One region of the Staphylococcus delphini genome, then DNA from elsewhere that is predicted to be linked to it. Evidence: riboswitches for the same ligand, from Rfam matches in the RefSeq annotation. Region 1 holds a riboswitch; each other region holds the start of a gene.
What was found. A riboswitch is a leader RNA that binds a small molecule or an ion and turns the genes downstream of it on or off. The one in region 1 is predicted to bind S-adenosylmethionine.

Region 1 (2,207 bases):
CGGCGAATAATATCATAATGAGAACTCCTGGGTAATTTAATTATCAAGGAGTTTTTTATACTCAAATATTTTTTAGAAGGTGAAGACCATGACGATGATCCATAAGGTTATTGTTGTTGAAGGGAAATCTGATAAAAAACGTGTTCAAGAGGTGTTGTTGGAACCTGTCGAAATCATTTGTACACATGGCACGATGGGAATCGAAAAGTTAGACAATATGATTGAATATTTGTATGATAAACAAGTCTACATTTTAGTTGATGCAGATGCAGAAGGTCGTCGCATTCGCAAATGGTTTACGACATATTTGAGTGAAAGTACTGATATTTTCATAGATACAAAATATAGTGAAGTTGCCCGTTGTCCCCGCGATTACCTCTCAAATGTATTGCAGCATTTTGACTTTAAAGTGAAGCAAGACTTTTATGTAAAAGGGAAGTATTCATATGAAGAGTGTTTCAAAGCAATTGAACAATATATCTGAGCATTTTAATCAACGTGTGCATCTGATTTTTGGTTATACACCGATGTGTGGCACATGTAAAATGTCAGAACGTATGCTAGATATCGCGAATGAAATCACCCAGTTACCGATTGTGAAGTTAGACTTGAATTATCACGCTGAGTGGAGTCAAGAAAAAGCAATTCAATCGGTCCCTATTTTAATGATCATGCGCTACGATCAAGAAGTAGAGCGCATCTATGCATTTCATTCCGTGCCTTATTTGTTAGAAAAATTAAAAAAAGTCATTGACGACAGTGAGTGACGATGATAATATAATAATCAATCGAATAGTCAGAAAACTCTTATCCAGAGTGGTGGAGGGATGTGCCCTATGAAGCCCGGCAACCGTCTATATTTAGAAATGGTGCCAATTCACATAAAGTAACGATTTACTTTTGAAGATGAGAGAAAAGCGTCCATATTTATGCTTTCTCTTTTTTCTTTAAAAGGGGAAAGCATTTTTTTTTCGAAAATTTTTAAAGTAGCAACACAGGGGAGGAACAGTATGATCACGCTTAAAAATATAGTGAAAAAGTACGAAAGCAAGACGAAATCTGTTACTGCTGTAGATGGTGTCAATCTTGAAATTGGGAAAGGCAAGATTTATGGCATCATTGGATTTTCAGGTGCAGGTAAAAGTACTTTAGTCCGTTTATTTAATTATTTAGAAAAACCAACGTCAGGTGAAGTAATTATTGGCGGTGATAACATTGGGCAATTAAGTCCAGCTGAACTACGTCAAAAACGTCAAAAAGTGAGTATGATTTTCCAACATTTCAATTTGTTGTGGTCAAGAACTGTACTCGATAACATCATTTTTCCACTTGAAATTGCGGGTGTGCCTAAAAGCCAAGCGAAAGCACAAGCATTAGAATTAGTGTCTCGCGTTGGGCTACAAGGGAGAGAACATGCGTATCCATCCGAATTATCAGGGGGACAAAAGCAACGTGTCGGTATCGCGCGTGCACTCGCTAACGATCCAGAAGTATTGTTGTGTGATGAAGCGACAAGTGCGTTGGACCCACAAACAACAGATGAAATTTTGGATTTATTACTACAACTCAAAAACGAGAAAAACTTAACAATTATTATGATTACACATGAAATGCACGTCATTCGTCGTATTTGTGATGAAGTTGCAGTCATGGAAAATGGTCGTGTGATTGAAGAAGGCAAAGTGTCACACATTTTCGAGCATCCACAACATCAAGTGACACGTCGATTCGTTCAAGATGATTTGAAACCGAGTGATGACAGTGAAGATTTAGCGCAAACCTTTAAATTAGGCAAAGATGAAGTGTTGGCTAAACTCATTTTTTCTGGTGAGAATACGACGCATCCAGTGGTGTCACACTTAACGCAAACACACGGGATTTCAGTGAATATTTTAGAAGGCAATATTAAGCATTCTAAAACGGGCACATTAGGTTATTTATTAGTGCACATTGAACAGTTTTCGAGCATTAACTTTGATCAAATTCAAGCAGAGTTAAAAGCACAAAATGTTGAGATAGAGGTGGTCAGTCATGGGTAAAAGTTTTAGCGAAATCTTGCAAGAAATGATTACAATGCCGAATGTACGTTGGCCAGATGTATGGGAAGCAACGTACGAAACATTGTATATGACCATCATCTCGACAGCATTTTCGTTCGTGTTAGGTCTGATCCTAGGTGTCATTTTGTTTTTAACATCGAAAAGCGA
Region 2 (2,207 bases), 1.4 Mb from region 1:
TGCACGATGACTGGCAATTGTGCAATTAGTAATTCACGCCCTGTTAAAAAGTTGGATTGATGTTCATCTGGTGCGAGCCAAGGATTCGAAACATATGAGGGTCTAGACGTGTAAACGATGTTCGTGTCATAAATTTCTCCCATGGTTAATTGACTTCGATATTGAATATTGTGTACCATTTTGTCATTTCTCCCTTTTATGTTGATGCTCCTTTTGTATCTCTGCTAATAACGTTTGATCTTGTATTAATTTAGCCCCCATTAATGCGATCATTTTCGCGCCTTTAATGAGTGCTTCATCCCCCATTGGACTAGCGGCTGCTTCACGAAAACGGTGGGTATGACCGACTAAACTTCTTGGTCCAATTTTGACGTGTGGATGAATCGTTGGCACGACATGACTGACATTCCCCGTATCAGTCGAACCGTAACCAAAATCATCATGACTGACTTCTTCACCGAGTTCCGTGGCATAATGCTCAAATAATTGATCTAGCAACGGTGATTTAATGAATTCATTCACGCCATTTTGAATCGGTTCAAATTCAAAATCACATCCTGTTTGTATCGCCGCACCACGCGCAATATCATGCACTCTTGAAGTGAGGACATCTAAGTCTTTTCTTGTCGTAGCACGTGTGTAAAAGCGCGCATGCGTAAAGTCAGGAATAATGTTCGCTGCTTGACCGCCATCTAAAATGACCCCATGCACACGTTCAGTCTTTTTAATGTGTTGACGGAGTTGTGCGACCCCATTAAAATAGCTCAACATCGCATCTAAAGCGTTGCGTGCTTCTTCAGCATTTTCTGAAGCGTGCGCACTTTGGCCGTAAAATTTAATATCTAGTACGTCTACAGCAAGTGTTGGAATGGTCGGATACGTTTCATTACCCGGATGGATCATTAAAGCAATATCGACGTCATCAAAGAGCCCTTCTCGTACGTATGATGCCTTCGCACTCCCATTTTCGCCACCTTCTTCTGCCGGACAACCGAATAGAATGACTTTACCGCCAATGTCATCTACCACTTGTTTTAATGCAACCGCTGCTAACATACTTGATGTGCCAATAATATTATGACCGCACGCATGCCCTAAACCTGGCAATGCATCATATTCAGCGAGATAACTAATAGTCGGTCCCTCAATTTCCGAATCATATGTCGCAATAAAGCCTGTAGAATGTCCTGCAATGTCGCGCTCAATCTCAAAATGATGTTCCTTCAAATTTTCAATCAGCAAACGTGATGCAAAAATTTCTTCGTTACCGAGTTCCGGACGTCCGTGAATTTGATGACTCATATCTATATAAGCCCATCTATGTTGATCGATATAATCTAAAATACGTTGCTCTACCGTTGTCACCGTGTTACTCCTCCTTAAACAAAAAATGTTATCCCCATTTACATCCAACACAAACATTGATAAGTGTGACTGATGTATATATGTGATAACACCTCTGCCTTCATTTATCTTTCAGCATTTACACTGTTGGAATTCGCACCTTTATCGCCGTACGATGAGGTTGCTGGGTTTCATCGGGCCAATTCCCTCCACCACTCTTGATAAATATTGATTCAATTTTGTAATTATTTTAACGAATTTTCTGCACTTTGTCATGTTATTTTTAACACTCTTCAAAATTTTCATACTATATTTCACCCTTTTTGCATCACATTTTCATTTCGAGACGCCTTTATGCTGTGTCACAAAAAAATTTTTTAAAGCCTTAATCCCTATTAAACGACTCGTAATAATAGGTTTAAAGCTCCTTTCCCTATTATATCGGCATGTGAACACTTTGTCGTCCCCTTTCATCTTGATTGGAATATGTTAAAATGGATTTAAACATGAAGGAGGTCATACCAATGCCAAAAATGAACGTTGAAAGTTTTAACTTAGATCATACGAAAGTGGTCGCGCCATATATTCGTCTTGCGGGTAAAATTCAAGGGCTCAATGGAGATGACATTTACAAATATGATATTCGCTTCAAACAACCGAACAAAGAACATATGGAAATGCCTGGACTCCATTCTTTAGAACATTTAATGGCTGAAAATATTCGTAACCATTCAGACAAGGTTGTCGATTTAAGTCCAATGGGATGCCAAACAGGGTTCTACGTCTCTTTCATTAACCATACCGATTATGATGATGTGTTAAACATTGTCGAACAAACGTTACAAGATGTTTTAGCCGCTGAA
Region 3 (2,207 bases), 580 kb from region 1:
CAAGGGGGTGAGTCTCAATGTCTTACACTACATTTAAACAAGGCATCCGCGATTGTCTCCCTACTGTACTAGGCTATGCTGGGGTAGGCTTTTCATTTGGAATTGTGAGTGTCGCATCAGGATTCAACATTTTAGAAATATTACTGCTCTCTTTACTCGTTTATGCAGGGGCAGCGCAATTTATTATTATCGCACTCATTGCCGTACAAACGCCGATCTGGGTCATTGTACTCACTGCGATGATTGTCAATAGCCGTATGTTTTTATTAAGCATGACATTGGCGCCAAATTTCAAACATGATCATTTTATACATAGGGTAGGGGTAGGGTCTTTGTTGACGGATGAAACATTTGCTGTTGCGATCACGCCTTATTCGAAAGGACACACGATAACATATCAGTGGATGTATGGCTTAAATTTACTGGCCTACTTATTTTGGGCATTGGTTACTGTGCTCGGTGGATTGTTAGGTGACTTCTTCCAACATCCAGAAGTATTTGGCTTGGACTACGCGATTACAGCGATGTTTATCTTTTTAGCAATTTCACAATTTGAAGGTATTACGAAATCGAAATTACGGGTCTATCTCTACTTAGTTGCAATCGTCATTGTTATGATGTTGCTACTCAGTCTATTTTTACCTTCGTATTTAGCAATCTTACTTGCATCGACTTTAAGTGCGACGATAGGGATGGTGATTGACCGATGAGCATGTACGTATTTTGGACGATCTTTTTAGCAGGACTGGGCACTTTACTCATCAGAATCACACCTTTTGTCATGATTTCACGTATGGAACTGTCTGACAAGGTGCTCAAATGGCTGACGTTTATTCCAATTACATTATTTACTGCGTTAGTGGTCGATGGATTCATTCAGCAACAAGAAGGCGTGATGGGTTATACATTGAATTGGAACTTTATCATCGCGCTCATTCCGACACTTATCATTGCTTTTTGGACGAGGAGTTTAACGATAACAGTTATTGTCGGTATGGTCAGTGTGGCATTGTTGAGAATTATCGGATTATTCTAACAATCATTTGCATACGTGATAGGTTTACGGTATGATTAAAGACACAACATAACTTTATTAAAAATAAGCTTATTAAGAGAAGTTGAGGGATTTGGCCCAGTGACACTTCAGCAACCACTTATCGTTATAAGTACGGTGCTACAACCAACCACGTCATGTGGATGATAAGTTCATTTAAAAACTGACTTACAAACGTTGTATAGCCGTCAAAGGTTGTACAACGTTTTTAATTTTTAGAGGGAGGGCAGACTAAAATGGTGAATTATCGTGTGGACACATTAGTATTAGGTGCATTTACGACAGAATCAGGTGAAACGATTGAAAATTTGAAACTTCGGTATGAATATGTAGGTTATCCTGGTCAGCCACTCGTCGTCGTATGTCATGCGTTGACAGGCAACCATCTCACTTATGGTACAGAAGACAATCCAGGGTGGTGGCGAGAAATTATTGACGGGGGGTATATGCCAGTTCACGATTACCAGTTTCTGACATTTAACGTGATTGGCAGTCCATTTGGGTCGAGTTCTCGTTTAACAGATCCAAACTTTCCACAAAAGCTCACTATGCGAGATATTGTGCGTGCGCTCGAAAAAGGCATTGAAGCACTCGGTCATCAAACAATCGACATTCTCATCGGCGGTTCTTTAGGTGGCATGCAAGTGATGGAGCTCCTCTACAATCAAAAATTTGAAGTGAAAAAGGCGGTCATTTTAGCAGCTACTGAAAAGACGTCTTCTTATAGTAGGGCGTTTAATGAAATAGCGAGACAAGCCATTCATTTAGCAGGAGAAGAAGGGTTAAGTATCGCGCGACAACTCGGCTTTTTAACGTACCGGTCCTCTAAAAGTTATGACGCCCGCTTCACACCTGATGAAGTCGTGTTATATCAAAAGCATCAAGGTGATAAATTTAAAGAACAGTTTGATTTACAATGTTATTTAACACTTCTCGATGTGTTAGACAGTCATGACATTCACCATGGTAGAGATGATGTCGCAAACGTATTCCAATCATTAGACACGAAAGTACTCACGCTCGGCTTTACAGATGACTTGTTGTATCCAGATGACCAAGTCGCTGCGTTAGGCTGTTATTTCAAATATCATCGCCATTTCTTTGTGCCTGATAATGTAGGGCATGATGGCTTTTTATTGAATTTTAATGATTG

Region 2: another riboswitch for S-adenosylmethionine. It lies ahead of EL101_RS03650 (M20 family metallopeptidase); the one in region 1 lies ahead of EL101_RS10465 (methionine ABC transporter ATP-binding protein).
Region 3: another riboswitch for S-adenosylmethionine. It lies ahead of metX (homoserine O-acetyltransferase MetX); the one in region 1 lies ahead of EL101_RS10465 (methionine ABC transporter ATP-binding protein).

The regions. Positions count from the first base shown of each region.
Region 1 is NZ_LR134263.1:2,231,410-2,233,616, reverse strand. It holds gene gcvH (glycine cleavage system protein GcvH) at 1-10, shown strand, start outside; gene EL101_RS10475 (toprim domain-containing protein) at 89-484, shown strand; gene EL101_RS10470 (thioredoxin family protein) at 447-767, shown strand; SAM riboswitch class I at 805-913, shown strand; gene EL101_RS10465 (methionine ABC transporter ATP-binding protein) at 1,011-2,039, shown strand; gene EL101_RS10460 (methionine ABC transporter permease) at 2,032-2,207, shown strand, end outside.
Region 2 is NZ_LR134263.1:816,989-819,195, reverse strand. It holds gene ldmS (L-aspartate--L-methionine ligase LdmS) at 1-179, opposite strand, end outside; gene EL101_RS03650 (M20 family metallopeptidase) at 184-1,302, opposite strand; SAM riboswitch class I at 1,467-1,572, opposite strand; gene EL101_RS03645 (S-ribosylhomocysteine lyase) at 1,869-2,207, shown strand, end outside.
Region 3 is NZ_LR134263.1:14,529-16,735, forward strand. It holds gene EL101_RS00055 (AzlC family ABC transporter permease) at 18-710, shown strand; gene EL101_RS00060 (AzlD domain-containing protein) at 707-1,036, shown strand; SAM riboswitch class I at 1,103-1,207, shown strand; gene metX (homoserine O-acetyltransferase MetX) at 1,291-2,207, shown strand, end outside.